Regions from separate parts of the Kocuria oxytropis genome, predicted to be linked through region 4. Evidence: riboswitches for the same ligand, from Rfam matches in the RefSeq annotation. Region 4 holds a riboswitch; each other region holds the start of a gene.

Region 1 (7,514 bases), on a different contig from region 4:
CAGGTGCCACAGCGCCAGCAGCGCCACGGGCAGCAGCAGGCCCAGCCCGGTGCGCAGCAGCGGCCCACGCCGGCGGGTCGGCGTGACAGGGGCGTCCTCGGCGCGTCCGGTCTCCTCGGCGGGCGCCTGCGGCGACGTCACTGCCCGCCCTCGATCAGCTCGGCGGCGCGGGAGGCGTCGGCGTTCTCGGCGTAGGAGCTCTCCACGATGCTCCCGAGGGCCTCGTCGATCTGCTCCTGGTCGGCGACGTCGTCCGACTCGACGAAGATCGGTCCGACCTTCTCGAGCACGGCCAGCTGCTCCTCGCCGGGCACGTGGTCGATGTCCAGATTGGTGCGCTCGAGCACGGCCTCGGCCACGGACAGCTCGATCCCGGCCGCCTCGGACAGCAGCTGCGCGGTCTCGGCGGGGTTCTCCTGCGCCCACTGCCGGGCGTGGGCGTACACGTCCACCACGGTCTGGGCGGCCTCGGGCCGCTCCTCGAGGAAGTTCTCGTGGGCGTTGAGGAAGCCGTAGGTGTTGAAGTCGACGTTGCGGTAGAACAGCTCCGCGCCGTTCTCCTCCGCGGCGGCCATGATCGGGTCGAGCCCGGCCCAGGCGTCCACCTGGCCGTTCTCCAGGGCGGCACGGCCGTCGGCGTGCTGCAGGTTCTGGATCGTCACGTCCTCGGCGGCCACCCCGGCCTCATCGAGGGCCTGGAGCAGGAAGAAGTACGGGTCGGTGCCCTTGGTCGCGGCCACGGTCCGGCCCGCGAGGTCCGTGACCTCCTGCACCCCGGTGCCGGGCGCGGTGACCAGGGCGGACCACTCCGGCTGCGAGTACAGGTCGATCACCTTGATCGGGGTGCCGTTGCTGCGGGCCAGCAGCGCCGCGGAGCCCGCGGTGGAGCCGACGTCCACGGCTTCCGCGCGCAGCGCCTCGTTGGCCTTGTTCGACCCGGCGGACTGCACCCACTCCACCTCGGTGCCCTCCTCGGCGAACGCGGCCTCGAGCCAGCCCTTCTCCTTGATCACCACGGACAGCGGGTTGTAGGTGGCCCAGTCCACGCGGACGGTGCCGCCCCCGGCGGCCTCGGCGGGCTCCTCTCCGGAGCCCTCACCGGCCATGCAGCCGGTCAGTCCGAGGGCCAGGACGGCGGCGAGGGCGGGGATCGTGCGGGCGGAGCGCGGGGAGAGGGGCATGGCGGAGCCTTTCGAACGGGGCGGGGCGGGGCGGTGCGGTGCGGGGTGAGTCGGTGCGGTGCGGTGCGTTTCGAGCGGAGCGGTGCGGTGCGGAGCGGACGGGCCGGCCGGTGCGGGCGGGTGCCGCGCGCGGATCAGGGGCGGAGCAGGCGGGCCGGGTCAGCGGGTCGCGGAGTGGTGGGCGTCGACACCCAGGTGGCCCAGCAGCTGCACGCGCAGCTCGGCGAGGACCTCGGAGGCCCGGTCCCGGGGGCGCTCGCCGGGGACGGCGAGCACCGTGCTGATCGAGGCGGGAGCGGTGGGCCCGCTCCGGCCCAGGACCACGATCCGGTCGGCGAGCTGCAGGGCCTCGTCGACGTCGTGGGTGACCAGCAGGACGGTGGTGGGCCGGGCCGCGTGGACCGTGAGCAGCAGGTCCTGCATCTGCAGGCGGGTCAGGGCGTCGAGCGCGCCGAAGGGCTCGTCGAGCAGCAGGACCCCGGGGTCGCGGGCCAGGGCCCGGGCCAGGGACGCGCGCTGGGCCATGCCGCCGGAGATCGCCCGCGGGCGGTGGCCCGCGTGCGCCGTGAGCCCGACCAGGCGCAGGAGGTCGTCGATCACGGCGTCGCCCTCGTCCCGGGGCAGCCCGCGGGGCAGGCCCAGGCGGACGTTCTCGCGCACGGAGCGCCAGGGCAGCAGGCGGGGCTCCTGGAAGGCGACCGCGCAGCGGGGGTCGATGCCGGACACGGGGGTGCCGTCGATGAGCACCCGGCCGCTCGAGGCGGTGTCGAGACCGGCCGCGGCCCGCAGCAGGGTGGACTTGCCGCAGCCCGAGGGCCCCAGGATCGCCAGGACCTCACCGGGGCGCACCGAGACGTCCACGTCCCGCAGGACGTGGTGCGTCTCGTGACCTGCCGGGAAGACCTTGCCGACGTGCTCGAACACCACGGGGAACGCGCGTTTGGGGGTGCTCGGGGCGGTGGGCGGCGCAGGACTGCGCAGAGAAGTGCTCATGATCAACTCCATCGGTCCTGGCATTAGCACCTCGCGCGGAGGATCAGAAGGGATCCGTGCCGGTTGCTGCGACGTCGACGAGCCAGGTCTCTCAGCCGCTCCGGATGGTGACGCCTTCATTGAACGTCCTCGGCGTCCCCCCTGGCAAATCCCACCACCCTCCCGCCCTTCCCGCGAGATGGCAGCTGACGGCGACCGAGCACCGCGCCCCGGTGGCCGCCAGCTGCCATCTCGCGGGAAAGGCGGAGGGGCGTGGAAGGGTGGGGGCATGAGCCGCAACGATCCCGCCGTCATCGACCGTCTCCTGAGCCGGCCCGGCCGGTGGGCCGTGGTGGGGCTGACCGGCACCACGACCCGCCCCGCGCACTCGGTCGCACGGCGGATCCGGAACGAGCTCGGCATGACCATCGTCCCGGTGAACCCGAAGGGCGAACCGGTGCACGGCGAGCCGGGCTTCCGCACCCTCGCCGAGGTGCCGGGGCCGATCGACGTCGTGGACTGCTTCGTCAACTCCCGCCGTGTCGGCGCTGTCGTGGACCAGGCCGTCGCCGCCGGTGCGGCGGCGGTGTGGCTGCAGCTCGGCGTGGTGGACGAGGCCGCGGTCGCGCGGGCGGAACGGGCCGGGCTCGACGTGGTGGTGGACACCTGCCCCCTGATCGAGGTCCGCGCCCGGCTCCGGCGGGGCTGGACCCTGGACCCGTCCCGGACACCGCCGCTCGCTCCGCCCGTCTGAGCCGGCACCGATCCGCGCGGACAGGCTTGCGCCGGGTCCGGGACGACCGGCTAAGCTGTTCCCCGACGACGATGACGAGATCCGACGCGAAGCTCTGGCTGGTCGGACGGCAACCCTCTCCCGTAGCGGGGTGCCCCAGATGAACATCGGGCCGTGGTGCACAACGCTCCGCGGCAAGTACGGCGCCCAGCAGTGCGTCGGACCCGCGAGCAGGTCTCCACGACGCACGGGCGCGGGTCGGCATCGATCCGGGAGGACCACCCATGAGCAAGCGCATCGCCCTGAACGCCTTCGACATGACCTGCGTGGGTCACCAGGCCCCCGGCCTGTGGAAGCACCCCCGCTCCCGGGCGGACGAGTACAACACCATCGAGTACTGGACGGACGTGGCCCAGCTGCTGGAGAAGGGCCTGTTCGACGCGCTGTTCCTCGCCGACGTGGTCGGCTACTACGACGTCTACCAGAACTCGGCGGCCCCGGTGATCCGGGACGCCACCCAGATCCCGGTCAACGACCCGTTCATGCAGATCTCGGCGATGGCGGCCGTCACGAAGCACCTCGGCTTCGGCGTGACCAGCGCGATCACCTACGAGCAGCCGTACCCGCTGGCCCGGAAGTTCGCGACCCTGGACCACCTGACGAAGGGCCGGATGGGCTTCAACGTGGTGACGTCCTACCTGAAGTCCGCGGCGGAGAACCACGGGCTCACGGAGCAGATCTCGCACGACGAGCGCTACGAGATCGCCGAGGAGTTCATGGAGGTCTGCTACAAGCTCTGGGAGGGCTCCTGGGAGGACGGGGCGGTCAAGCGCGACCGGGCGAACGGGATCTTCGCCGACCCGGCGCTCGTGCACCCGATCCAGCACCACGGCACGTACTTCGACGTGCCGGGCATCGGGCTGACCGAGCCGTCGCCGCAGCGCACGCCGCTGATCTTCCAGGCCGGGGCCTCCTCCCGCGGGCGCGCGTTCGCCGGCCGCCACGCGGAGGCCGTCTTCGTGGGCGGCATCCGCCCGGACCTGACCCGCGTGGTCACCGACAAGCTCCGCGACGAGGCGGAGGCCAGCGGCCGGGGCCGGGACGACCTCAAGATCTTCGCGATGCTGCACGTGATCGTCGACGAGACCGACGCGAAGGCCGAGCAGAAGCGCCGGGACTACGAGCGGTACGCGGACACCGACGGCGCGCTGGGCCTCGTGGGCGGCTGGTCCGGGGTGGACCTGGGCCGCTACGACGAGAACGACGTCCTGGAGTACATCAAGACCGAGTCCATCCAGTCCTTCCTGACCCCGTTCACCACCGCCGACCCGCACAAGAAGTGGACCGTGAAGGAGGTCGCCAAGCACATCTCGATGGGCGGCATGGGCGTGCCGATCGTGGGCTCCCCGCAGACCGTCGCCGACGAGCTCGAGCGGTGGATCGACGACGGCGGGCTGGACGGCATCAACCTCGCCTACCACGTCTCCCCGGGCTCCTTCGAGGACTTCGTGGAGTGGGTCGTGCCGGAGCTGCAGAAGCGCGGCCGGTACCGGACCGGCTACGAGGGCACCACGCTGCGCGAGAACCTCTACGGCAAGGGCCGGACCAAGGTGCTCGACACCCACCCGGCCGCCGCCCAGCGCGGCGCCTACGCGGGCAAGCCCTCCGCCGCGGACACTCCCGCCCGTGCGCTGATCTCCTGAGCGGGGCTCCCCGCCCCGTGGTCCCCGGTCGTGGGCCTGCTCCCCGCCCGTGATCCCCGGTCGCGGGGCCCCGGCCACGAGCCGGCTCCCCGCCCCGGGGTCCGGAGCGAGACGCTCGCGCCACGAGCCCGGTCCGCGCCGTGGTCCCGGGAGCAGGACGCACGAGGGGCCCCGCGCCGGCGCGGGGCCCCTCGTGCTGTGGACCGGTCAGGAGGCCGGTGCGGCGGCCCAGCGCAGCAGGGCCGCCACGTCCGTGCCGTCGGGCAGCGCCCCGGGCGGCACGAAGACGGGGCGGCCGTCGGTCAGCACCGCGGCGCGCACCAGGGCGGCGTCGGCGGAGACCCGGCCGAGGACGCCGGCGCCCACGGAGTCCGACTCCTGGAGGGCGATCCAGGGCTCGGCGTCCAGGGCGATGAGCTCTTGCTCGGTGTCCAGGTGGGTGTCGTCGATGAGCAGCGTCTCCGCCTGCGCCTGCTGCAGGGCCGAGACCACCGGCCCCATGCCGGAGACGGCGGTGGCACCGGACCGCCCCTGCTGCTCCGCGAGCCGCTCGAGCAGCTCCTGCTGACGGTGGGCGACGACCTCCGCCACGCGCTCCTCGACCTGGTGGTCGAAGTCGGCGGACTGGCTGCCCCCCGCGCGGGTGTTGGCGTCCACGACGCTCAGCATCGCGCGGCTCGCCTTGGACAGCTGCTCTTCGACCAGGCCCCGGGCCCGCATGTCGCCGGCCAGCACCACGAGCTGCGCCCCGCTCTCGGCCACGACCTTGTCGATCTGCCCGGCCACCTGCTCCGTGTTGCGCCGCCACACGTCCTCGGTGTGCCGCTGCCAGCGTCCCTGGGACCAGCCGCCCCCCGGGAACTTCTTCAGGTGCTCGGTCTCTCCCTCGATCTGCTGCTCGTCCGTGGCGCGGACACGGCTGGCGTACTGCAGGCAGATCTCGCCGCCGTCCCGGCCGACCTCGGCGACCACGTAGGGGAAGTCGTCCGGGCGGTGCCGGAACAGGGGAGTGAGGTCCGGGACCTGCTCCACCTGGATGACGCCGCGGCCGGCGCGGGGGCCGGGGAGGACCTCGTCGATCTCCACGGTGCCGTCGCGCACCAGCAGGTATCGGCACACCGGGTCCGGCACGCCCTCGGCCGGCCGCACGGCGGCCTCCACCGCGGCGAGATCGGCCTTGCTCGCGCCCTGGCGCTCCAGCTCCCGGCAGATGTTCTCGGGCAGGACGTCGATGGCGTGCAACGAGTCGACGGTTCCGGTGCTGATGTCCGTGTAGACGGTGCACCAGGGCCCCTTGCTCCTGAACAGTTCGGCGTAGCGGTGGAATCGGCTCGTCATGGTGGACAACTCCTGCTCTCGAGCGGTGCTTCCTGTGGTGCAGACCACGTTATCCGACCCTTCGGGGACTGGGAACAGAGGTCCCGGCGAGTAGGGTCGGAGGCACACGGCCGGTCGCCCGACCGGTGGTCCCGTGGTCCCACGACGCAGGAGGCACGCATGAGCGACGTACCCGAGTACGACGAGGCCGACCGGCTCGAGCAGTCGATCGAGGCCGAGCCGCCGGAGTCGGCCGGCCAGGACGACGAGGCGCCGGTGCACGAGCACGAGCGCTCGGAGGCGTCCTCCCTGGAGGCCAACCCGGCCGACCTCGAGGAGCAGGACCAGGAGGTCGTGCTCGAGGAGCCGGAGGAGGCCTCCTCTCTCGAGATGGAGTGACCCGGGGGCCGCGCGGGGAGGTCAGCCCCCGCGCGGTCCTCACCCGGCGGGGGCGGTCCGGCCGGAGCGGTCCGGGCGAAGCGGTCCGGGCGAAGCGGTCCGGGTGGAGCGGTCCGGGTGGAGCGGCCCGGCGGAGTGCCCCGGGAGCCGTGGCCCGTGCCCCCTCCCGGCGGTGCGTGAACGGGCCGGCAGGAAGGTCTCGAAAAAAAATGTGACCTGCTGCATCCACGGAGGGGTCGGCGGCGGTAGTACGGGTGCAAGGTCGATTCCGCTTCCGCCAGGGAGCCCGTTCAAGGAGCAGTTACCATGCGCAAGACCCTTTCCGCCGCAGCAGTCCTCGGCCTCGGTGCCGGTGCCCTCAGCATGAGCCCGGCGTTCGCCGCCGAGCACGCGGAGCTGTCCGTGCTCCACGGTGTCCCCGACACCGTCGTGGACGTCTACGTCAACGGTGAGCTCACCCTCGACGACTTCGCGCCGGGCACGCTGGCCGGCCCGCTGGAGCTGCCCGCTGGCAGCTACGACCTGGCCATCACGGCCCCCGACGCCGCCGACGCCTCGGAGCCGATCATCGGGCCCGTCACGGCGGACCTGCAGTCCGGCATGAGCTACACGGCCGCCGCGCACCTCGACGTCGAGGGCAACCCGACCGCCGCCCTGTTCACCAACGACATGTCGGAGATCGAGGCCGGGAAGTCGCACCTGACCGTCCGGCACGTGGCGGCGGCCCCGGCCGTCGACGTCCTGGCCGGCGGCCAGCCGATCATCCAGGGCCTCGAGAACCCGAACGAGGAGACCCTGCCGGTCGACGCCGGCACCGTCTCGGCGTCCGTGGCCGCCGCGGGCACCACCGAGCCCGTCATCGGCCCGGCGGATCTGGAGCTGGCCGAGGGCACCCACAACATCGTGTACGCGTGGGGCTCCCTCGAGGCCGGGAACCTGGCTCTCGCCGTCCAGACCCTGGAGGGCATGGAGCAGGCGCCCGAGGCCGTGCCGGGCGGCCAGTCCGGTCTCGCGGCCCAGGAGCAGCGCACGATGCTGACCGCCGGCCTCGCGGCCGCCGGTGCGCTCGGGCTGATCGGCGCGGCGTTCGGCGCCCGCCGGGTGCTCGCGGGCAACCGCCGGTAGTGAGCGGTTCCGACAGGCTCGGTCCGGGTGCGCGGCAGGCTGGGGCCCACCGCGCACCCGGACCGGCAGTTCCCGGCACCCGTC
Region 2 (7,514 bases), on a different contig from region 4:
GCCGCCTCCACGACGCCCGGGTCCACGCTCATGAGGTTCTGCTCGACGATCCGCGCCACGGCGAACATCGCCCCGATGGTCATCGCGAAGATCGCCGCGTTGGGGCCCAGGCGGGTGCCGACGACCTCCTGGGTCACCGGGCCGAGGGCGGCCAGCAGGATGATGAACGGGATCGGGCGGACGAAGTTCACCACGAGGTTCAGGCCCTCGTGGACCGCGCGGTTCTCCAGGATGTTGCCGCGGCGGGTGACGTAGAGCCCCACGCCCACGAGCAGTCCCAGCAGGCCGGCGAGCAGCAGCGTGACGGCCACCATGTAGAGGGTCTCCCCGAGCGCGGCCAGCAGCTCGGGTCCCAGGACGGACCAGTCGTTCACGCGGCCACCTCTCTCAGGGTCGTGATCCGGGACATCTCGTCGACCACGGCCTGCACGGCCGCGTCCTCGCCCGTGAGCTCGAAGGTCAGGGAACCGAACGACTGCTCCTGGAGCACGCTGATGCCCCCGTAGGCGATGGTGAAGCGGACCCCGCGGGCGGCGCCGTCCGAGAGCACCCCGCCGATGTCCACGCCGTCGCCGACGTCCACGATGACCAGGCGCCCCCGGTGGGTGCGGCGCAGCCGTGCCACGTCGCGGGCGTCGGGCTCCGAGTGCAGCACGGAGGAGACGAAGCGGTGGGCGGTCTCGGTGCGCGGCCGGGCGAAGATGTCCACGGTGGAGCCGTGCTCCACGACCTTCCCGTCCTGCATCACGGCCACCCGGTCCGCGATGGCCCGCACCACGTCCATCTCGTGGGTGATGATCACGATGGTGATCCCCAGCTCCCGGTTGACCCGCTGCAGCACCTGCAGCACCTCCTGCGTGGTCTCCGGGTCCAGGGCGCTCGTCGACTCGTCGGCCAGCAGCAGCTTCGGGCTGGTGGCCAGGGCGCGGGCGATGCCCACGCGCTGCTTCTGCCCGCCGGAGAGCTGCTCCGGGTAGTTCCCGGCGCGGGCGGCCAGGCCCACGAACTCGAGCAGCTCGGCCACCCGGGCACGGCGCTTCTCCTTCGGCCAGCCGGCCCGCTTGAGCGGGTACTCGACGTTGCCGGCCACGGTCCGGGAGGTGAAGAGGTTGAACTGCTGGAAGATCATGCCGATCTCCTGCCGCACGGGCGCCAGCTCCGTCTCGCGCCGGCCGGCCACCTCGAACCCCTCCACGGTCAGGGACCCGGAGGTCACCGGCTCGAGCCCGTTGATCAGGCGCACGAGGGTGGACTTGCCCGCCCCCGAGTAGCCGATCACGCCGAAGATCTCGCCGCGGCGGACCTCGAGGCTGACGTCGTCGACCGCCACCACCTCGCGGGCCGCCCGGCCCGTGCCGGTGCGGAAGGTCTTGGAGACGTTCTCGAAGCGGACGAGCACCTCCTCGGGGCGCCCGGACGGGGACGGCCCGGTGGGTCCCTCCGCGCTCACTGCTGCTGGTCCTTCAGCTCCTGCTGGTAGCGCTGGGTGAGGTCCTGCAGCTCCTCCGGCTCGAGCTGCAGCGGCACGGCGGTGCCCTTGGTCTCCTCCATCTCGGCGTCGATCACGGGCTGCTCGTGGTAGAGGGCCGCGACCTTCCGCAGGGTCTCGTCGTCGGCGAGCTCCTCCGTCGTGGTGAAGAGGTTGACGTAGGCCCGGGAGCCCTCGGCCTCGGGGTCGTCCTGGGCGAGCGCCGACTTCGGGTCGATGTCCGCCCGGGACAGGAAGTCGTTGTTGATGACCGAGCCGGCCACCGAGTCCAGGGACAGCACCGTCTGCTCCGCCGAGACGGGCGTGACCTTCACCGTGGAGGCCTCGGTGTCGACGTCGAGCTCGGTGGGGATGAGGGTGTCCGAGGTCAGCTCCACGAGGCCGGCGGACTCGAGCACGAGCAGCGCGCGGGAGAGGTTCACGGCGTCGTTGGGCACGGCGATCTCGTCGCCCTTCTGGAACTGCTCCACGGATTCGTACTGGTTGGAGTACAGCCCCAGCGGGTAGATCGAGGTCGAGCCGATCGGGGTGATGGAGCCCCCCGCGGAGTTGTTGTAGTCGGCGAGGAACGGGACGTGCTGGAACCAGGTCATCTCCACGTCGCCGGACTCGGTGGCGGGGTTCGGCTGGTTGTAGTCGGAGAAGTCGACGTACTCGACCGTGATGCCCTGCTCCTCGGCCAGCTTCTTCAGGGCGTCGTGGGTCGGGTCGGTGCCCACCACGCCGATGGTGACCTTGTCGTCGGCCAGGACACCCTCGCCGGAGGACTCCCCGGCGGAGCCGCCGCAGGCGGTGAGGGTGAGGCCGAGGGTCGTGGCCAGTGCGAGGAGGGGGAGGCGCTGCGATCGCATGTGGTGCCTTTCCGTGGGTCCGTTGGTGTCGGAGGTCTTCACCGGGGCCGGGGACCGGCGGCGACGGCCGATCGGCGCGCGGAAGGGCGCGGCAGGCGTCGAGCCGTACTTGCCGCCGGCCGTCCTCGGCCGTGGCCGGATGGTTCACCTGGGGCACCCCACTACGGGAGAGGGTTGCCGCCCAGCAAGCCAGGGCTCGGTGCTGGGACTCGTCATCCGGCCGACAGACTAGCACGGACGCGCCCGCTCGCGGCGCCGGGCCGGGAGCGCGGGAGGCGGGACCCGGGAGCGCCGGAGCCGGCGGCCGGGTCAGCCGGCCAGGACCTCCTGGGCGCGGCACCGTGCCCAGCGCTCGGCCTCGAGGACCGCCTCCAGGTCCGGCTCCCCGGACCCGTCGTGCTCCTCCAGCACCGCCTCGACCGTGTCCACGATGGCCGGGAAGCGGATCCGGCCGTCGTGGAAGGCGTGCACCGCCTCCTCGTTGGCGGCGTTGAACACCGCGGGGAAGGTCCCGCCCCGCTCCCCCGCGGCCTTGATCAGCTCCACGGCCGGGAACACCACCGGGTCGAGGGGTTCGAAGGTCCACTCGGTGGCGCGCGTCCAGTCGCACGGCAGCGCGGCCCCGGGCACCCGGTGCGGCCAGGCCAGGCCGAGGGCGATGGGCAGGCGCATGTCCGGGGGCGAGGCCTGGGCGAGGGTGGAGCCGTCCACGAACTGGACCATGGAGTGGACCACCGACTGCGGGTGGACGACCACGTCGATGCGCTCGAGGGGCACGTCGAAGAGCAGGTGCGCCTCGAGCACCTCGAGCGCCTTGTTCACCATGGTCGCCGAGTTGGTGGTCACCATCAGCCCCATGTCCCACGTGGGGTGCCGCAGGGCGTCCCGCGGGGTGACCGACTCCAGCTCCGCCCGGGACCGGCCGCGGAACGGCCCGCCGGAGGCCGTGAGGACGAGCCGGTCCACCTCCCCGGCCGTTCCGCCGCGCAGCGCCTGGGCCAGCGCGGAGTGCTCGGAGTCCACGGGGATCAGCGCGTCCGGGTCCCCGGTGGCCGCCGCGGCGGAGCGGACGAGGGCGCCGCCGGCGATCAGCGACTCCTTGTTCGCCAGGGCCAGCTTGTGCCCGGCCCCGAGCGCCGCCAGCGTGGGGGCGAGCCCGATGGACCCGGTGATCCCGTTGAGCACCAGGTCCGCGTCGGGATGGGCCGCGGCCGCCGACGCCGCACCGGGCCCGTGCTCGATGTGCGGGCGGTAGCCCCACGCCCCGGCGGCCCCGGCCCGCTCCGCGATCAGGCCGGCCAGTCGGGCGGCGTCCTGGCCGGTGCCGCTCGTGGCCACCAGGGAGGCCCGGGTCTCGACGGCCTGCTCGGCCAGCAGCTCGAGGTGGCCGCGCCCCGCGGCGAGGGCGGTCACGCGGAACGGCTCCGGCCCCTCGAGCCCGCGTGCGGCCCGGACGACGTCGAGGGCCTGGGTGCCGATCGAGCCCGTGGAGCCCAGGACGACGATCCTGCGGGGACCGGCGGCGGCCAGGGCCTGCAGCTCGGGCGTCGGGCGGGTGCGGGGCGAGGAGGCGGGGGACGTCATGGCCCCAGTATCCCCCGGCCCCGGCCCGCCCCGGGTCCCCGCCGGCACCGTGCGGGCCGCGGGGGCCCGGGGCGGGAGGCCCGGGTGCGACGAGGCCCCGTCCACCGGCAGCGGTGGACGGGGCCTCGGGGACCGGTGTGGTCGGGTCAGTGCGTCGTGCGGCCCTTGCGGCCGGTGACCGCACCCCAGATGAAGAGCACGATGAGCGCTCCCACGACGGCGGTGATGATGGTACCGATGTCGAAGACGGACTCCAGGTCGCCGATGCCGATCAGCGAGCCGAGGAAACCTCCGAGGAGGGCTCCGACGATGCCGAGGACCATGGTGACGAGAATTCCGCCGCCCTGGTTGCCCGGCATGATGAGCTTGGCGAGGGCGCCGGCGATGAGGCCGAGGACGATCCAGCTGATGATTCCCATGATGGCTCCTTATCCGTCCCGGGAGGGACTTTCAGTGTACGCAACCGGCGAGTATCCCTGGAATACCCTGGACCGGCTTCGGGGCCAACACTAACCGACGATCAGCCGCCTGTCTTTTCACGGAGGCGAATTCTCGGGGGCCGACGGGAAAACGGACCGGCCCGCCGGAAGCCGGGGCTTCGGGCGGGCCGGGGATCGTCCCAGGTGGGAGCGGAAGTGGCGTCAGTGGGCGACAGGCTTCTCCGCGCCGATGCCTGTGAGGGAGCGCACCTCCATCTCGGACTGCTTGACGGGGTCCTCGAGCCGGCGCTCCGTCATGGAACCGATGAAACCGAGGAGGAAGGAGGCCGGGATCGAGACCAGGCCCGGGTTCTGCAGCGGGAACCACGCGAAGTCCGCGGTCGGGATCATCGACGTCTCGGCTCCGGACATCACCGGGGAGAAGACGATCAGGCCCACGGAGATGAACAGGCCGCCGTACATGGACCAGACCGCGCCGCGGGTGGTGAAGCGACGCCAGTACAGGGAGTACAGGATGGTCGGCAGGTTCGCCGAGGCCGCGACCGCGAACGCCAGCGCCACGAGGAACGCGACGTTCTGGCCCTGGGCGCCGATGCCGCCCGCGATGGAGACCAGGCCGATGACCACCACGGTGGTCTTGGCGACCTTCAGCTCCTGGCGGGGGTCGGATTTCCCCTTCTTGATCACGCTGGTGTAGATGTCGTGGGCGAAGGACGCCGAGGCGGTGATGGCCAGGCCGGCGACGACCGCCAGGATGGTGGCGAAGGCCACCGCGGCGATGATGCCCATCAGCAGGGACCCGCCGAGCTCGAAGGCGAGCAGCGGGGCCGCGGAGTTCACGCCGCCGGGGGCGGCCTGGATCCGCTCGGAGCCGATGAGGGCCGCCGCGCCGAAGCCCAGGATGAGGGTGAAGAGGTAGAACAGGCCGATCAGGGAGATCGCCCAGACCACGGAGGTGCGGGCCTCCTTGGCGGTGGGGACCGTGTAGAAGCGCATCAGCACGTGGGGCAGGCCCGCGGCGCCGAAGACGAGGGCCAGGCCCAGGGAGATGAAGTCGAGCTTGCTGGTCTCGCTCACGCCGTACTTCAGGCCCGGCTCCAGAATGGCCGGGTTCCCGGAGACGGCGACCGCGTCACCGAGCAGCGAGGAGAAGTTGAAGCCGTACAGCGCCAGGATCCACACGGTCATGACCGCCACGCCCGAGACGAGCAGGACCGCCTTGATGATCTGCACGTAGGTGGTGCCCTTCATGCCGCCCACGAGCACGTAGACGATCATGAGCACGCCCACGATCACGATCACCAGCGACTGGCCGGCCTTGGAGCCGATCCCCAGCAGCAGCGACACCAGGGCTCCGGCGCCGGCCATCTGGGCGAGCAGGTAGAACGCGGACACGGCGAGGGTGGAGATGGAGGCGGCCACGCGCACGGGGCGCTGGCGCAGGCGGAAGGACAGCACGTCCGCCATGGTGAACTTGCCGGTGTTGCGCAGCAGCTCGGCGATGAGCAGCAGCGCCACCAGCCAGGCCACGAGGAAGCCGATCGAGTACAGGAACCCGTCGTAGCCCTGGAGCGCGATCGCCCCCACGATGCCCAGGAAGGACGCCGCCGAGAGGTAGTCGCCCGCGATGGCCAGCCCGTTCTGGGTGCCGCTGAAGCCGCGTCCGCCGGCGTAGTAGTCGGCCGCCGTGGACGTGGACTTCGAGGCCCGCAGGACGATGACCATCGTCACGACGACGAACGCGCCGAAGATGGAGATGTTGATCCAGGGCGTGCCCACCGTCTCCGTGGTGGCGGTCGTCATGGGCACGAGCGCGCTGTTGAGTGGGTTCATCGGTCAGTTCTCCTGTCCGTGGACGCCGCCGGCGGGACCGAGGCTGGGCTCGAGCCGCTCCCGGATGGCCGTGGCTTTCGGGTCCAGCTTGCGGTTGGCGAAGGACACGTAGGCGCCCGTGATCGCGAAGGTCGTGACGAACTGGAGCAGGCCCAGGACGACGCCCAGGTTGACGTTGCCGATCACCTGGATGGCGAACAGCTGCGGGACGTACATGGCGAGCACCACGTACAGCAGGTACCAGACCAGGAAGGCGACGGCGAGCGGGAAGACGAAGCCGCGGTGCGTCTTCCGCAGCTCCTGGAACTCGGGCGACCGCTGGGCCGCGGGGAAGTCGACGTCGGCGACGAGGTCGTCGGCGTCGATCGGTGGCTGGTGGGACATGGGCTACCTCCTCATGTGATGTGGCCCACACTAGGGCGTTGTATGCACAGAGGCAAGACGCACCGCCGAAAAGTTGCCCGATCGGGGTCATTCGCCACACATGATCGGAAATCTGGACGTTGCCTGGTCCAGCATGTATACACAGAGCGCTCCGGGCGCCCGGTTCAGCGCAGCGCCAGCAGCAGCTGCACGGCGCGGTCCAGGAAGGCGTCCACCTGGTGCTCCTCGTAGCCGCGCTCGCCGTGCGCGGGCGGGAACACGGCCCGGCGCACCTCGGCCGGCTCCAGGGGTCCCGTGCCGCCCAGCCGTGCCTCCAGGCGCTCGCACAGCACGTCCACGTGCGCCGCGGAGTAGCCCAGGGCACGGGCCCGGGAGGGGTGCCGGAAGCGCCGGGTGCGCGGGCGATCGAGGCGGTGGCGCAGCGACCGGGTCAGGGCGTCGAGGTGCTCCTGCCAGGCCCGGGGGCCCCGCTCGCGCAGGAACCGCGCGCGCTCGGCGGCGGCGAGGGCGTCCTCGGCCTCGTCGAGGAGCTCGTCGACGGCCGCGGGCCGGTAGCCGCCGCGGGTCCCGGCGAACACGGCCGCACGCACCTGCGTGCTCGTGAGGGTCCCGGGACGCACCGCGGCCTCGGGGCCGCACTCGAGGGCGGCGTGCACGGCGGCCAGGAACTCGTCCACCTGCGGAACGTCGTAGCCGAGCTCGGTCCGGGCGCACCGGGGGACGCGGGTGGCGGGCGGCAGGTCGTCCGGGCGGTCGGAGGGCATGGGCCGGCGGTCCTCGCGGTCCGGCTCAGGCGCCCGCGGCGAACAGCGCGAAGAGCAGGTAGCCGGCCGGGACGGCGAAGAGGATGGAGTCGATCCGGTCCATCACGCCCCCGTGACCGGGCAGCAGCGTGCCCATGTCCTTGATCCCGAGCTCGCGCTTGACCATGGA
Region 3 (7,514 bases), on a different contig from region 4:
TCGAACGGGACGATGCTGCGCAGGTCCACGACCTCGAGCGAGCGCCCTTCGGCGGCGGCGGCCGCCGCGGCCGCCAGGGCGGTCGGCACCGACGGCCCGTAGGCCAGCAGCGTGGCGTCCTCGCCGGGGCGGGCGACCACGGCGCGGCCCTCCCGGCGCTCGGGCGCCCGGTTCTCGTAGCGGTCCCTCAGCTCGGCCAGGTCCACGGGGGACTTCGACCAGTAGAGCTTCTTGGGCTCGAAGAACACGACCGGGTCGTCGGAGTCGATCGCCTCCCGCAGCATGAGGTAGGCGTCCTCGACGGTGGCGGGGGTGAAGACCTTCAGGCCCGGCGTGTGGGCGTAGTAGGCCTCCGAGGAGTCGCAGTGGTGCTCCACGCCGCCGATGCCGCCGGCATAGGGGATGCGGATGACGATCGGCAGGCGCACGGCGCCGCGGGTGCGGTTGTGCATCTTCGCGATGTGCGAGGCGACCTGCTCGAAGGCGGGGTAGGCGAAGGCGTCGAACTGCATCTCGATCACCGGGCGCATCCGGTTCATCGCCATGCCCACGGCCATGCCGGCGATCCCGGACTCGGCCAGCGGGGTGTCGAAGCAGCGGGTGCGGCCGAAGCGCCGCGTCAGCCCGTCGGTGATCCGGAAGACGCCGCCGAGGGTGCCGACGTCCTCGCCGAAGACCACGACGGCGTCGTCGGCTGCCAGGGCGTCGGCCAGGGCGGTGTTGAGCGCCTGGGCGAAGGTCGCGGGCTTGACCGCCGGGGCGTCGCCGGCCGGGGCGGGGGCGTGCAGGGTGCTCACTGTCCGGTCTCCTCTCGGGCGAGCTCGGCGGCCAGGAACTGCTCCTGCTCGGCGAGCTGCGGGGTCTGCTCGGTGTAGACGTGGCGGAACAGCTCGAGCGGGTCGATCTCCACCTCGGCGTTCATGCCGTCGCGCAGGGCCGTGGCGACGTCCTCGGCGGACGCGGCGATGCGCTGCTCCGCCGCGTCGTCGAGCACGCCCTCCGCGGTGAGCCAGGCCCGCATCCGGGTCACCGGGTCCTTGGCGATCCACTCCTGCACCTCGGCGTCGTCCCGGTAGCGGGTGGCGTCGTCGGCGTTGGTGTGCGCCTGCATCCGGTAGGTGTGCGCCTCGACGAGCAGGGGCTCGGACTCGGAGCGCGCCAGGTCCACGGCACGGCGCAGGGTGGCGAGCAGGGCCACGAGGTCGTTGCCGTCCACCCGCTCGCCGGCCATGCCGTAGCCGACCGCCTTGTGCGCGAGGCTCGGGGCGGCGGACTGCTGGGACAGGGGCACGGAGATCGCGTAGCCGTTGTTCTGCACGAAGAACACGACCGGCAGCTTGAACACGGCCGCGAAGTTCAGGGCCTCGTGGAAGTCGCCCTCGCTGGTGGCGCCGTCGCCGCACATCGCCAGGACCACGGTGTCCTCCCCGCGCAGCTTCGCGGCGTGGGCCACGCCCACCGCGTGCAGCAGCTGGGTGGTCAGCGGCGTGGACTGGATGCCCACGCGGTGCTCGTAGGGGTCGTAGCCGCTGTGCCACTCGCCGCGGAAGATGGCCATGACCTGCATCGGGTCCACGCCCTTGGTCATCACGGCCACGGTGTCCCGGTAGGTGGGGAACAGCCAGTCGCCCTCCTCGAGGCACAGGGCGGCGGCCACCTGGCAGGCCTCCTGGCCGTGGCTGGACGGGTAGACGGCCATGCGGCCCTGGCGGACCAGGGCGGAGTTCTGGTCGTTGACCCGCCGCCCGACCACGAGCTTCTCGTAGGCCTCGAGCAGGACGTCCCGGGCGGGCAGCGGGTACTCGTGGCCGGGGCCGGTGCCCTGCTCCTCGGGGGCGAGCAGCCGCCCGTCCGGGGCGACCATGCGGATCTCGCCGCGGGCCGGGAGCATGTACTGCTCCGGCGTGATGCCGAAGGTCTGGGAGGCCCGGAGGATCGGGTCCTCGGGGGTCTCGACGGTCTGGCTCATGGTGTCCCCTCGGTCGGTCCCCGGCCCGGTCACGGGTCCGGGGAGGCGGGAAGGCTGGTGCAACGATGTCTCCCCAGTATGGGAACAGGACCCGGTTCGTATCCACAGAACGGGGAAAGAGCAGAAGAGTGGAGCGAGAAGTGCAGACTGCGTGGACGGAATGGTCTAGTGTGGCGTGGCGCACACACATTCGTCCGGCGCCTCCCGGGCCCCGCGACCGACCCCACCGAAGGAGCCCGCCGTGCCCTCGACCCCCGTGTCCCTCGACGAGACCGACCGGAAGATCCTCGCGGAGCTCTCCCGGGACGCGCGGCAGTCGGTGACCGCGATCGCCGCCGCCGTGCACGTCTCCCGCGCCCACGCCTACGCCCGGATCAACCGGCTCCGGGACGAGGGCGTGATCCTGCGCTTCAGCACCGTGATCGACCCCGTCCGGGCGGGGCTGCAGGCCTCGGCGTACGTGACGCTCAAGCTCCAGCAGAACACCTGGCGGGAGCTGTGCGCCCAGCTCCGGGCGATTCCCGCCGTGCACCACATCGCCCTGGTGGGCGGCAACTTCGACGTCATGCTGCTCGTGCGGGCCGTGGACACCGTGCACCTGCGGCAGGTCATCTTCGAGCACATCCAGCAGCTGCCCGGGGTGGTGGACACCCAGACCTTCCTGGTCTTCGAGGACATCGACACCCGGGCCTGACCCGGGGGCCCGGCCGGCGTCATGTTCCGTCACGGTCGTCATGTTCCGTCGCGGCGGGACAGCCACTACCTCTGCGCATAGTGTGGGCCCAGCTTCACGAGACGTGACCGCGAAGCTCCGACTGGGTCACGCACCAACCCCATGCTCATCGGGTGGTTCGGATGAAGAAGCGGCCTGCATCCTCCGCGGCGCCCCTCCGGCGACCACGGCCGTCCGGTGCGGGTAAGAGCAAGGCACAGGAGCAAGCGCCATGTCCGTCCCCGTGACCGATCACGACCTCGCCACCCGGCAGATCCACGCCGGCACCCACGACCAGCTCGCCCAGCGCACCCTCACGGTCCCGATCTACCAGTCCGCGGCGTACGAGTTCCCCGACTACGAGGCCGCGCGGCAGATGTTCGCCCAGACCCGGCCGGGCTTCACCTACACCCGCACGGGCAACCCGACGGTCGCGGTGCTCGAGCAGCGGATCAGCGACCTCGAGGGCGGCGTGGGCGCCGTGGCGACCGGCTCCGGGCAGTCCGCCGTGGCGGTGGCGCTGCTCGCCCTGCTCGGCCAGGGCGCCGGCAAGCACCTCGTGGCCTCCGAGAAGCTCTACGGCGGGACGGTGGACCTGCTCACCGACTCGTTCGCCGACTGCGGCATCGAGGTCACGTTCACGGACCCCACGACGCCGGGGGCGTGGGCGGCGGCCGTGCGCCCCGACACCCGGGCGTTCCTGCTCGAGTCCATCGGCAACCCGCTGGCCACCCTCCCGGACCTGCCCGGGATCGCCGACGTCGCCCGGGCGGCCGGGGTGCCCGTCGTCGTCGACAACACCCTCGCCTCCCCGGCCCTGTACCGGCCCCTCGAGAAGGGCGCCGACATCGTGGTGCACTCCGCCACCAAGTTCCTCGGCGGGCACGGCAACGCGCTCGCCGGGGCGGTCGTGGACGGCGGGACCTTCGACTGGTCCGCGCGGCCGGGCAGGTGGCCGCAGTTCACGCAGGCCCGCGCCCGCTGGGGCGGGCTGAGCCTGGCCGAGAAGTGCGCCGGGGCGAGCCCCTACCTGCACCTGGTCCGGGCCAAGTACGTGCACGACCTCGGCACCACGCTCTCCCCGTTCAACGCCGCCCAGATCCTGCAGGGCACCGAGACCCTCGAGCTGCGGGTGGCCCGGCACACGGCCTCCGCCCTCGCGGTGGCCGAGTTCCTGACCGGACACCCCGCCGTCGCCCGCGTCCACCACCCCGGCGTGCCCGGGGACCCCGGCGCGGGGATCGCGGCCCGGGACTTCCCCCGCGGCACCGGCTCCGTGTTCTCCTTCGACCTCGCCGCCCCGGCCGCGGCCGTGGGACCGTTCATCGACGCGCTGCGGCTGTTCAAGCTGGTCGCCAACGTCGGGGACACCCGCAGCCTCGTGGCCCACCCCGCGGCCATGACGCACTGCCGCCTGACCCCCGAGCAGCGCCGGGCCGGCGGGATCGCCGAGACCACGATCCGGCTGTCCGTGGGCCTCGAGTCCCCGCAGGACCTCGTGGCCGACCTCGGCCAGGCCCTCGACACCGTCCAGACCACCCGGAAGTGAGCCCCGCCATGACCTCCGCCACCGAGACCCGCACCCGTCCCCGCGGGTTCACGACCACCGCCGTCCACGCCGGCCAGGAGCCGGACCCGCTGACCGGGGCGGTCATCCCGCCCATCTACCAGACCTCCACGTTCGCCCAGGACGGCATCAACGTGCTGCGCGCGGGCCACGAGTACAGCCGCGGCTCCAACCCCACCCGCAGCGGCTTCGAGGAGCAGCTCGCGGCCCTGGAGCGGGGCGAGCGCGGGTTCGCCTTCGCCTCGGGGATCGCCGCCGAGGACGCCCTGCTGCGCGCGGTCCTGCGCCCGGGCGACCACGTCGTGCTCGGGGCCGACGGATACGGCGGCACCAACCGGCTGATCACCACGGTGCTCGCCCCCTGGGAGATCACCCACACCGCGGTGGACACCACCGACCTCGACGACGTCCGCGCGGCGGTGCGTCCCGGCGCCACCCGGGTGCTGTGGCTCGAGACGCCGTCCAACCCGCTGCTCGGCATCGCCGACGTCGCGGCCTGGGCGCAGCTGGCCCGGGACGCCGGGGCGCTGCTCGTCGTCGACAACACCTTCGCGTCCCCGTACCTGCAGAACCCCCTGGAGCTCGGCGCGCACGCCGTGGTGCACTCCACCACCAAGTACATCGGCGGGCACTCCGACGTGCTCGGCGGCGCCGTGGTCGTCGGGACGGCCGAGTGGCGCGGGGCCCCGCTCGCGGAGACGGTCGGCTTCCAGCAGTTCGCCGCCGGGGCCGTGGCCGGCCCCCAGGACAGCTACCTGGCCGCCCGCGGGCTCAAGACCCTCGGGCTGCGGATGGAGCGCCACCAGGACAACGCGCAGCGGATCGCCGAGTGGCTGCTGGAGCGCCCGGAGGTGTCCCAGGTGCTCTACCCCGGCCTGCCCGGGCACCCCGGGCACGCGCTCGCGGCCGCGCAGATGCGCGGGCCCGGCGGCATGGTCTCCTTCCGGCTGACCGGCGGGGAGGCCGCGGCCCGGGCGGTGGCGGAGGGCACCCGGCTGTACTCGCTGTCCGTGAGCCTGGGCGGGGTGGAGTCCCTGATCTGCTACCCCTCCGAGATGACGCACGCCTCCGTGCGGGGCACCGCGCTGGCCGTGCCCGTGGACCTGGTGCGGCTCTCGGTGGGCATCGAGGACGTCGAGGACCAGCTCGAGGACCTCGAGCGCGCGCTTTCCGCCTGACGGTCCGGCTCCGCCCGGTCAGCCGGCACCGCGCGGCTCAGCGGGTCGTGTCCGGGTCGCCGGACCCGGCCGGGGCGCCGGCCGGGTCCGCCTCCGGCCAGGCGGGGGCAGGGCCCCGCCGGCCGAGGAGCAGCCGCCGGGCCAGGTGCGCGACCATGGCGGTGAACACCACGGCCCAGGCGCCCAGAGCCACCCACAGCCAGGCTGCCCCGACCAGCCCCACGAGCGGCAGGTCGTCCGCGCGCCCCAGGTAGATGCCGGCCACGGCGTACATCCCCAGCGGGAAGACCACGCTCCACAGCGAGGACTCGTAGCGCAGCGGGACCCCGTGCACGCGGTGGCGCCACCACCCCGCGGCCACCAGGGCAGGAATCAGCCACGTGGCGAACGCCCAGAACACCACCCCCAGACCGGCCACCAGCCCGCGGACCACCGCGACCATCGGGGTGTCGGACATCTCCACGATCCGCGAGGCCGCCAGCACCGTGATGGCGCACGCCCCCATCGCCACCCAGTAGGGCGGGGTCAGGTCGACCGGGCGCAGCGGGTAGAGCATCATCCGCAGGGTGACGAGCACTCCCGCAGCGGCGTAGAGGAACAGCCCCACGGACCAGGAGGCGACGGCGACGACGGACAGCACGTGCCGGCCGGCCTCGCTGCCGGCCACGGGGTCCAGGGCCGCGGCGGCCACGGCCACGGACTGGCTGGCCACCACCCAGATGAACCAGGTGCCGTTGGCGGTGCTGACGACGGGCCGGGTGCGCCGGGAGAGCACCGCGCTCCACGGGACCACGTAGCCCAGCACCAGCCAGACCGCGCCCGCGAGCCCGAGCAGCACGGCCGTGGCGCCGTGCCAGCCCGTCGTCGTCAGCCGGGTCGCCAGCACGTTCGTGCCGGCCACGAAGGTGAAGAAGCCGAACGCGCGCCGGGGGTCCAGGAACTCCACGACGAACTCCCGCCGGAAGGCGGCGAACCGCCAGACGGTGAGCAGGCACAGCACCGCCCAGCTCCCCGCGCACACGCCGAGCAGGGCCGCGGACAGCCCGGCGAAACCCTGCATCTGCAACCCCACCGAGAGGATGCCGCTGGCCATGACGAGGGCGAAGTACCCCGGCGCCAGGCCGCGGACACCCTCGAGGACGCGTTGTCGGAGCGAGTCGGCCACCCGCCCAGGCTACCGGGGCGCCGGTCACGGAGGGCACCGGCGGCCGGTGTCCATCGCCGCGTACCCGCCGGCCCGCGGCAGCGCTCCGCACCTCCAGGGTCCTCGACACGTCCCCCGCCGGGCACCGGATCCGAGGACCGGACGGAGCACGCCCCCGGACGACACCGCGGCGGATCCGTCCTAGTCTGGGGCGCATGGACCTCAGCAGCCGCGCCGCCGACGCCACCGCACCGCTCGAGCTCCCCGGACCCGTGGTGAGCACGCAGTGGCTGGCCGAGCACCTCCACGACCCCCGGCTCGTGCTCGTGGACGCGAGCTCCGCCCTCAACCGGACCGAGGAGGCCCTGCCCGGCGCGCTGCTCCTGGACCTGGACGGGCCCTTCTCGGACCCGGCCTCGGAGCTGCCGCACACGGCGCCCACCGCGGAGCAGCTGACCGCCGCGGCGCGCGCGCTCGGCATCTCGTGCACGAGCACGGTCGTGGCCTACGACGGCAAGGGCGTCTTCGCCTCGGCCCGCGTCTGGTGGCTGCTCCGGGGCGGGGGCTTCGAGCGCGTCGCCGTCCTCGACGGGGGCCTGCCGGCGTGGGCGGCCGAGGGGCGGCCCATTGGGACGCACGCCGCGCCGCCCGCCGAGCCCGGCGACGTGGAGCTCGTGCCCCGGCCGGGCCGGTTCGCCGGGGCGGAGGACGTCGCCCGCGCACTGGCGGACCCGTCCGCCACGGTGCTGGACGCCCGCTCCGCCGGCCGGTTCGCGGGCACCGAGCCCGAGCCGCGCCCGGGGCTGCGCCCCGGGCACATGCCGGGAGCGGTCAACCTGCCCTACACCGAGCTGCAGGACGCGCACGGGCGGCTGCTGCCGCCGGCGCAGCTGCGGGAGCGGATCGCGGCGGCCGTGCCCGAGGGGCAGCGGATCGTCACCAGC
Region 4 (7,514 bases):
GCTGGCCTCCGGCACGGAGCTGACCACCGTGGCCCTGCGCCGCTACGCCCCCGGTCAGGGCGACTCGCTCTTCGCGCTGCTCGAGCGCAACGACATCCGGATCCTGCCGAACACCGCCGGCTGCTACACCGCCCGGGACGCGCTGCTGACCGCCGAGCTCGGCCGCGAGGCCCTCGAGACCGACTGGGTCAAGCTCGAGGTCATCGCCGACGAGGACACGCTGCTGCCCGACGTGGTGGAGCTCCTCGACGCCACCGAGCAGCTCGTGGCCCGCGGCTTCCGGGTCTTCGCCTACACCTCCGACGACCCGGCCGTGGCCCGGCGCCTCGAGGACCTGGGGGCGGCGGCGGTGATGCCGCTGGGCGCCCCCATCGGCACGGGCCTGGGGATCCTCAACCCCCACAACATCGAGCTCATCGCCTCCCGGGCGTCCGTGCCCGTGGTGCTCGACGCCGGGATCGGCACCGCCTCCGAGGCGGCCCTGGCCATGGAGCTGGGCTGCGACGCCGTGCTGCTGGCCAGCGCCGTCACCCGCGCCCAGGACCCGGTGGCGATGGCCACCGCGATGCGCCACGCCGTGGTCGCCGGCCGGCTCGCGGCCGGCGCCGGGCGGATCCCGGCCCGCCGGCACGCCCGGGCGTCCTCGCCGATGGCCGGGCGGATCGACGGAGCCGCGCCCGGCGACGGGCCCGACACCGGCCCGGGCGACGTGCCGCGTGGGGACTGGGCGCCCGTGGGGGAGCGGCCGTGAGCCCGCTGCGCCCGCTCGTGCCGCCGGGCCCCGAGCTCACCCGCGAGCAGCTCGAGCGCTACGCCCGGCACCTGACCCTGCCCGGGATCGGCCCCCTGGGCCAGCGGCGGCTGAGCAGCGCCCGCGTGCTCGTCGTCGGCGCCGGGGGACTGGGCTCCCCGGCCCTGCAGTACCTCGCGGCGGCGGGGGTGGGGACCATCGGGATCGTCGATGACGACGTCGTGGCGCTCTCCAACCTGCAGCGCCAGGTGGTGCACACGACCGCCGACGTCGGCCGTCCCAAGGCCGACTCCGCGGCCGAGACCGTGACCGCGCTCAACCCGCTGGTCGAGGTCCGCACCCACCCCGTCCGGCTGGCCGCGGACAACGCCGCGCAGCTCCTCGGCGAGTACGACCTGGTCCTGGACGGCGCCGACAACTTCGCCACCCGCTACGTGGTCAGCGACGCCGCCGCCGTGACCGGCATTCCCTGCGTGTGGGGTTCCATCCTGCGCTTCGAGGGCCAGGTCAGCGTGTTCTGGGCCGGGCACGGGCCCACTTACCGGGACCTCTACCCCGAGGCCCCGCCGGACGGGGAGGTGCCCAGCTGCGCCGAGGGCGGGGTCTTCGGCATGCTCCCCGCCACGGTCGGCTCCGTCATGGTCACGGAGGCCGTCAAGCTCATCACGGGCACCGGCGAGCCCCTGCTCGGCCGGGTGCTGCTGCACGACGCGCTCGCGATGACCTGGCGCGAGATGCGCCTGGCACCGGACCCGGACGCCTCCCCGGTCACCGCGGTGGCAGAGCCCGCCGCCGTCCGCGCGCTGCCCGGGACGGATCCCGCCGAGACGGTCGGGGCGGCCGAGCTGGCCCGGCTGCTCGAGCGCCGCGCGCGCGGGGAGGCCGCCTTCGCCCTGGTGGACGTGCGCGAGGACTGGGAGCGGGAGCTCGTGGCCATCGACGGCGCCGTGCCCGTGCCCCTGCAGCAGATCCTGGACCGCGGCGCCGACGCCCTGCCGCCGGAGGCCCGCGGGGCCGATCTCGTGCTGCACTGCAAGGCCGGGGTCCGCTCCGCGGCCGCGCTCGCCGCGCTGCGGCCGTTCTTCGCCCAGCGGGAGGAGCGGGTGCGGCACCTCGAGGGCGGCGTGCTCGCCTGGGTGGAGCAGGTGGAGCCGGACCGGCCGGTCTACTGACCCGGTCGGGTACACCACTCCGGTCGACGTGACGGACTGTGACGTCGTCGTGACACCCGATGACGCGCACAGGTCATCGACTGGCTCCGCGGCCCGGCGGTCTGGTGCGATGGCGGACGTCCCATTCAGAGCGGCCGAGAGATCTGGCTCGACGACGCCGCAGCAACCCGTCCCTCCCCGGGGTCAGGGTGCTAACGCCAGAACCGATGGAGATCCCCGGGTCCGTGCTGGGTCCGTGACGTCGGCCGCTGCCGTCACCGGGCCCGTGTCCGGCGTGGCCGGACGGCCGGTTCTCCTCGGTGCGACCGAGAGGACCACGCATGACCCGCACCACGGCCGAGAGGACCACCACCCGTCCCGGCGCCGGCACGAACCTCGCCGCCGGCCTGCCGCGGGACCACGCCGGGCTGAGGGAGCACTTCGGGCCGCTGTTCGCGCAGATCGCCGCCGGCGCCCTGGACCGGGACCTGCGGCGTGTGCTGCCCCACGAGGAGGTCCGCCGGCTGGACCGGGCCGGGTTCGGTGTCCTGCGCGTCCCGGAGGCCCACGGCGGTCCCGGGGTCAGCGTCGAGGACTTCACCCGGCTGCTGGTCGACCTGGCCGAGGCCGACTCCAACATAGCCCACCTCTACCGGTCCCACCACGGCTTCGTGGAGTCCCTGCGCTTCCTGCCCCGGCGGCTCCAGGACGTCTGGTACCCGCGGGTGCTGGCCGGGGCCACCGTCGGCAACGCCTCCACGGAGAAGGGCGGCAACGCGCTCGGCACCCTGAACACCGTGCTGAGCCGGACGGCCGCGGGGTGGGAGCTCACCGGGCGGAAGTTCTACGCCACCGGCTCGGTCTTCTCCGACTACACCCGCGTCTCGGCCGCCCTCGACCACGGGGACGGGCGCCGCTTCGCCGTGGTCGCCACGGACGCCGAGGGCGTCACGCTGGAGGACGACTGGGACGGCTTCGGCCAGAAGCTCACCGGCACCGGCACCGCGGTCTTCGACCGCGTGCACGTCCCGGACGACGCCGTGCTGGACCGCACCGCCGGCAGCGCGGAGGCCGTCCACGAGGCCGCCTTCTTCCAGCTGGTGCTGCTGGCCGTGCTGGCCGGCATCGCCCGGGCCGCCCGGCGGGACGCCGTGGAGACCATCGCCGCCCGCCGGCGCACCTTCAACACCGGGCTCGGCCTGCCCTTCCGCGAGGACCCGCTGATCCAGGAGGCCACCGGCCGGATCTCCGCCAAGGCCTTCGCGGCCGAGGCCACCGTGCTGCACGCCGCCCGCGCCCTGGACGCCGGGATCGCCGCCGCCGTCGCGGCCGGCGCCGACCGCCCCGACGCCACGGGCGCCCTCCCGGCGGCGCTGCACGAGTCCGAGATCGCCGTGGAGCACGCCCAGGTCACCGTGCCGGAGCTGGCGCTCGGCGCGGCCCAGGACCTGTTCCTCACCGTGGGCGCCTCCGCCACGTCCACCGCCAAGGGGCTGGACCGGCACTGGCGCAACGCCCAGACCGTGGCCACCCACAACCCGATCGCCTTCCGCGCCCGCGCCCTCGGCGACTACCTCATCAACGGCACCCTGCCGGAGGGCCTGAACGCCATCGGCGACGCGAGGACCGCCGCGCGGACCACCACCGACCGAACCCCAGGAGCCTGACGCATGACCACCCCGACCCCGACCGCCGCGGGACGCAGCAGCGTCGTCCACGGCAAGAAGCGCGTCCTGGCCTCGGCCTTCGCCGGCACCACCATCGAGTGGTACGACTTCTACCTCTACGGCACCGCCGCCGCGCTGGTCTTCAACGTCCAGTTCTTCCCCATGGCCACCGAGCTCGGCGGCATCGTCGCCTCCTTCGCCACCCTCGCGGTCGGGGTGATCGCCCGGCCCCTGGGCGGGATCATCGCCGGGCACCTGGGCGACCGGATCGGCCGCAAGGCCCTGCTGGTGGCCTCCCTGCTGCTCATGGGCGTGGCCTCCACCCTGATCGGGCTGCTGCCGACCTACGACGTGATCGGGTGGTGGGCCGTCGTCGGGCTCGTGGTGCTGCGCATCCTGCAGGGCCTGTCCACCGGCGCCGAGTGGGGCGGCTCCGCGCTGCTGAGCGTGGAGCACGCACCGGCCCGGCACCGCGGGTTCTTCGGCTCCTTCACCCAGATCGGCTCCTCGGCCGGCATGCTGCTGGCCACCGGAACGTTCTTCATCGTGCAGAACGTCCTGAGCGCCGAGCAGTTCGCCGCCTACGGCTGGCGCATCCCCTTCCTGCTCTCGGCCCTGCTGGTGGCGGTCGGCCTGTGGATCCGCCTCGGCGTGGCCGACGCCCCGGAGTTCCTGGAGCACCGGGCCTCGGGCAACGTGGCCAAGGCCCCGCTGCGGGAGCTGCTGGTCCACCACCGCCGCCCGCTGCTGGTCACCATCGGCCTGCGCCTGGCCCAGAACGCCGTCTACTACCTGGTGACGGTCTACATGCTCACCTACCTGCGGGACGTGCGCGGGGACAGCACCGCCGGCGTGACCGCCGTGATGATCGCCTCGGCCATCGGCCTGTTCTCCACCCCCTTCTGGGGATGGCTCTCCGACCGGGTGGGCCGGAGGGTCGTGTCGGTGAGCGCCTACGCGGCGATCGGCGTCTTCGGCTGGGTGCTGTTCGCCTTCCTCGAGGCCGGGCCGCTCGCCCTGCTCCCGCTCGTGGTGGTCCTCGGCATCAACCTGGTGCACGACGCGATCTACGGACCGCAGGCGGCCTGGTTCGCCGAGCAGTTCCCCGTGCACGTGCGGTACTCGGGCGTGAGCTTCGGCTACCAGGTCGGCACCGTCCTGGGCGGCGGGCTGATGCCGCTGATCGCCGCGCTGCTGTTCGCCGCCGGCGGGGACACCCCGTGGCTGATCGCCGGGTACCTCTCCGTGCTCTCCGTGCTCTCGGTCGCCGCCGCCCTGGCCGCGAAGGACCCCGCCCGTCAGCAGCGCGGCACCGAGCTCACCGACCTGCACACCGTTTCCACCGCGTCCGGCCCCGCCCCGGCCGGCGGCGCCGCCGAGACCGTGGGCGCCGCCGCGACCACCCCCGAGAGGACCACCGTATGACCCGCCCCCTGCTGCTGAACGCCTTCGACATGATGGTGCCCGTGCACCAGTCACCGGGGCTGTGGCGCCACCCGGAGGCCGGGGTCGCCGGCTTCGACACGCTCGAGTACTGGACGTCCCTGGCCCGCACCCTCGAGGAGGGCGGCTTCGCCTCGCTGTTCCTCGCGGACATCCCGGGCGTCTACGACGTGTACGGCGGCGGGACCGAGGCCACGGCCCGCGGGGGAGTGCAGTACCCGGTGCTCGACCCGCTCGTCGCGGTGCCGGCGATGGCCGCGGCGACCGAGCGGATCGGCTTCGGCGTCACCGCCTCGGTCACCTACGAGGCGCCCTACCTGCTGGCCCGCACCTTCGCGACCCTCGACCACTTCACCCGCGGCCGGGTGGCGTGGAACGTGGTGACCTCCTACCAGGACTCCGCCGCCCGGAACCTGGGCATGGACGGGCAGATCCCGCACGACGAGCGCTACGACCGCGCCGACGAGTACATGGAGGTCATGTACAAGCTCCTCGAGGGGTCCTTCGAGCCCGGGGCGGTGACGGCCGACGCCGAGGCCGGGGTCTTCGTGGACCCCGACCTCGCCCACCCGGTCGGCCACGAGGGCACCTGGTTCTCCGTGCCCGGCCACGCCCTGACCCACCCCGGCCCCCAGGGCACCCCGCTCCTGTTCCAGGCCGGCGCCTCGAAGCGCGGTCAGGAGTTCGCCGTGGACCACGCCGAGGCCATCTTCTTCATCGGCAGCACCCCGCAGCTCGTGCGCCGCTGGACCGACGGCGTCCGGGCCGGACTGGCCGAGCGCGGGCGCGCCGAGGACGCCGTGAAGACCTTCACGATGGCCACGGTGGTGGTCGCCGAGACCAACGCCGAGGCCCACGCCCGGCTGGACGGGTACCGCCGGCACGTGGACATCGAGGGGGCCCTGTCCCTGTTCGGCGGCTGGACCGGCGTCGACCTGGCCGGTGCGGACCCCGACGCACCGCTCGAGTACGTGGCCACGGACGCCAACCAGTCCGCGCTCGCCGCGTTCACCTCGCTGTCCCCGGACAAGACGTGGACGGTGCGCGACCTGGCCGAGTTCGTGGCCATCGGCGGCCGCGGGCCCGTGATCGCCGGGGCGCCCGGCACCGTGGCGGACGAGCTCGAACGCTGGCGCGAGGAGGCCGGCGTCGACGGCTTCAACATCTCGGCGGCCGTGCGGCCGGCGGACCTGGAGCGGTTCACCGCGATGGTGTCACCGGAGCTGCGGCGCCGGGGCCTGCTGCCGGAACCCGGCAGCGTCCCCGCCGGCCGCACGCTGCGGGAGGTCCTGACCGGGACCGGTCCGCGGCTGGCCGACGACCACCGGGGGGCCTCCTACCGCCGCTGACACCTTCTCCCGGGACACCTCCTCCCGGGTCCTCGGCGACAGCACCCACCACCGGGCTCCGGCGGCTCACCCGGCCCAGCGCCGTCGGCCCGGGGACGGGCATCCGGCGGAAGGTCGCGTCCCCGGCCGCGGGTCAGCGGATCTCGCGCAGGGAGCCGTCGGTGACGTCGTAGACGAACCCGCGCACGTGGTCCCGGTGCGGGATGAACGGGCTGGCGGCGATCCGTGCCATCGACTGGCGGACGTCGTCGCCGGGATCGGTGAAGGACTCCGGTGACCACGGCGGGCGGATCCCGGTGTCGGCCTCGATCTGGGCCTTGAAGGCGTCGTCGGTGAAGGTGAGCATGCCGCAGTCCGTGTGGTGGATCAGGATGATCTCCCGGGTGCCCAGCAGCCGCTGGCTGATCACCAGGGAGCGGATCTCGTCCTCGGTGATCACCCCGCCGGCGTTGCGGATGACGTGGGCGTCGCCTTCGCGCAGGCCGAGCAGGCCGTAGGGGTTGAGCCGGGCGTCCATGCAGGCCACCACCGCCACCGGCAGGGCCGGGGGCATGGGCAGGTCGCCCTGGGTGAATTCGGCGGCATAGGCCTCGGCGTGGCGCAGAAGGTCGTCGGTGACGCTCATGGCAGGGGCCTTTCCTCGACGGCTGTGGCGGACCGCAGGCCGATGACGGGCTGCGGGTCCGGGTGTCCTCGGACGCCGCGGTCGAACGTCTCCGGGTCCGCCGCGTCCGGTCCTCACCCTAGGACCGGACGTCCCCGCTGAACACCCTTCCCGCCGTCCCGGTCGGTGCTCTGTACGCTGGTGGTGCACGGCATGCCCCAGCGACCGTCGCCGGTCCTGTCAGCACGGTCGCCCCGCGGGTCGCCGGCGGTTCCGCGGAGCGGCCGTGGACCTGCCGACGCCGGGAAGGGGAGTGCTGCACCGATGACCCACCAGACGCAGGAGTACGACGTCGTCATTGCCGGGGGCGGGCTCGCCGGGCGCAGCCTCGCCTGTTTCCTGAGCCGGGAACCGGCGCTGACCGGGGCGCGGATTCTCATCGTCGACGACGCCGGCGATCCATACCCGCACCGCTCCCTGATCTACTGGCACGACGACGCCCTCCCGCTGCCCCTGACTCCCGAGGCCGCGTTCACGAGCCTCGCGGTC

The links. Region 4 has a riboswitch for S-adenosylmethionine ahead of QYM41_RS14760 (acyl-CoA dehydrogenase family protein). Riboswitches for the same ligand answer to the same signal wherever they lie in the genome.
Region 1: linked by a shared signal. The riboswitch ahead of QYM41_RS01185 (LLM class flavin-dependent oxidoreductase) and the one ahead of QYM41_RS14760 (acyl-CoA dehydrogenase family protein) in region 4 are both predicted to bind S-adenosylmethionine.
Region 2: linked by a shared signal. The riboswitch ahead of QYM41_RS08055 (MetQ/NlpA family ABC transporter substrate-binding protein) and the one ahead of QYM41_RS14760 (acyl-CoA dehydrogenase family protein) in region 4 are both predicted to bind S-adenosylmethionine.
Region 3: linked by a shared signal. The riboswitch ahead of QYM41_RS14440 (O-acetylhomoserine aminocarboxypropyltransferase/cysteine synthase family protein) and the one ahead of QYM41_RS14760 (acyl-CoA dehydrogenase family protein) in region 4 are both predicted to bind S-adenosylmethionine.

The regions. Positions count from the first base shown of each region.
Region 1 covers NZ_JAVFXA010000001.1:249,973-257,486, reverse strand. The annotation lists gene QYM41_RS01205 (ABC transporter permease) at 1-141, opposite strand, end outside; gene QYM41_RS01200 (aliphatic sulfonate ABC transporter substrate-binding protein) at 138-1,181, opposite strand; gene QYM41_RS01195 (ABC transporter ATP-binding protein) at 1,341-2,174, opposite strand; SAM riboswitch class I at 2,180-2,285, opposite strand; gene QYM41_RS01190 (CoA-binding protein) at 2,443-2,907, shown strand; SAM riboswitch class IV at 2,978-3,093, shown strand; gene QYM41_RS01185 (LLM class flavin-dependent oxidoreductase) at 3,171-4,589, shown strand; gene QYM41_RS01180 (baeRF2 domain-containing protein) at 4,797-5,927, opposite strand; gene QYM41_RS01175 (hypothetical protein) at 6,087-6,305, shown strand; gene QYM41_RS01170 (DUF4397 domain-containing protein) at 6,612-7,430, shown strand.
Region 2 covers NZ_JAVFXA010000006.1:80,625-88,138, forward strand. The annotation lists gene QYM41_RS08045 (methionine ABC transporter permease) at 1-314, opposite strand, end outside; gene QYM41_RS08050 (methionine ABC transporter ATP-binding protein) at 371-1,450, opposite strand; gene QYM41_RS08055 (MetQ/NlpA family ABC transporter substrate-binding protein) at 1,447-2,340, opposite strand; SAM riboswitch class IV at 2,441-2,557, opposite strand; gene dxr (1-deoxy-D-xylulose-5-phosphate reductoisomerase) at 2,650-3,924, opposite strand; gene QYM41_RS08065 (GlsB/YeaQ/YmgE family stress response membrane protein) at 4,071-4,343, opposite strand; gene QYM41_RS08070 (monocarboxylic acid transporter) at 4,566-6,197, opposite strand; gene QYM41_RS08075 (DUF485 domain-containing protein) at 6,201-6,581, opposite strand; gene QYM41_RS08080 (DivIVA domain-containing protein) at 6,746-7,345, opposite strand; gene QYM41_RS08085 (phosphatidate cytidylyltransferase) at 7,371-7,514, opposite strand, start outside.
Region 3 covers NZ_JAVFXA010000015.1:19,063-26,576, reverse strand. The annotation lists gene QYM41_RS14455 (alpha-ketoacid dehydrogenase subunit beta) at 1-797, opposite strand, end outside; gene QYM41_RS14450 (thiamine pyrophosphate-dependent dehydrogenase E1 component subunit alpha) at 794-1,969, opposite strand; gene QYM41_RS14445 (Lrp/AsnC family transcriptional regulator) at 2,211-2,663, shown strand; SAM riboswitch class IV at 2,756-2,875, shown strand; gene QYM41_RS14440 (O-acetylhomoserine aminocarboxypropyltransferase/cysteine synthase family protein) at 2,914-4,230, shown strand; gene QYM41_RS14435 (cystathionine gamma-synthase) at 4,239-5,426, shown strand; gene QYM41_RS14430 (tellurite resistance/C4-dicarboxylate transporter family protein) at 5,464-6,591, opposite strand; gene QYM41_RS14425 (sulfurtransferase) at 6,786-7,514, shown strand, end outside.
Region 4 covers NZ_JAVFXA010000016.1:22,027-29,540, forward strand. The annotation lists gene QYM41_RS14750 (thiazole synthase) at 1-751, shown strand, start outside; gene moeB (molybdopterin-synthase adenylyltransferase MoeB) at 748-1,923, shown strand; SAM riboswitch class I at 2,042-2,136, shown strand; gene QYM41_RS14760 (acyl-CoA dehydrogenase family protein) at 2,244-3,569, shown strand; gene QYM41_RS14765 (MFS transporter) at 3,573-4,994, shown strand; gene QYM41_RS14770 (LLM class flavin-dependent oxidoreductase) at 4,991-6,361, shown strand; gene QYM41_RS14775 (beta-class carbonic anhydrase) at 6,495-6,986, opposite strand; gene QYM41_RS14780 (lycopene cyclase family protein) at 7,290-7,514, shown strand, end outside.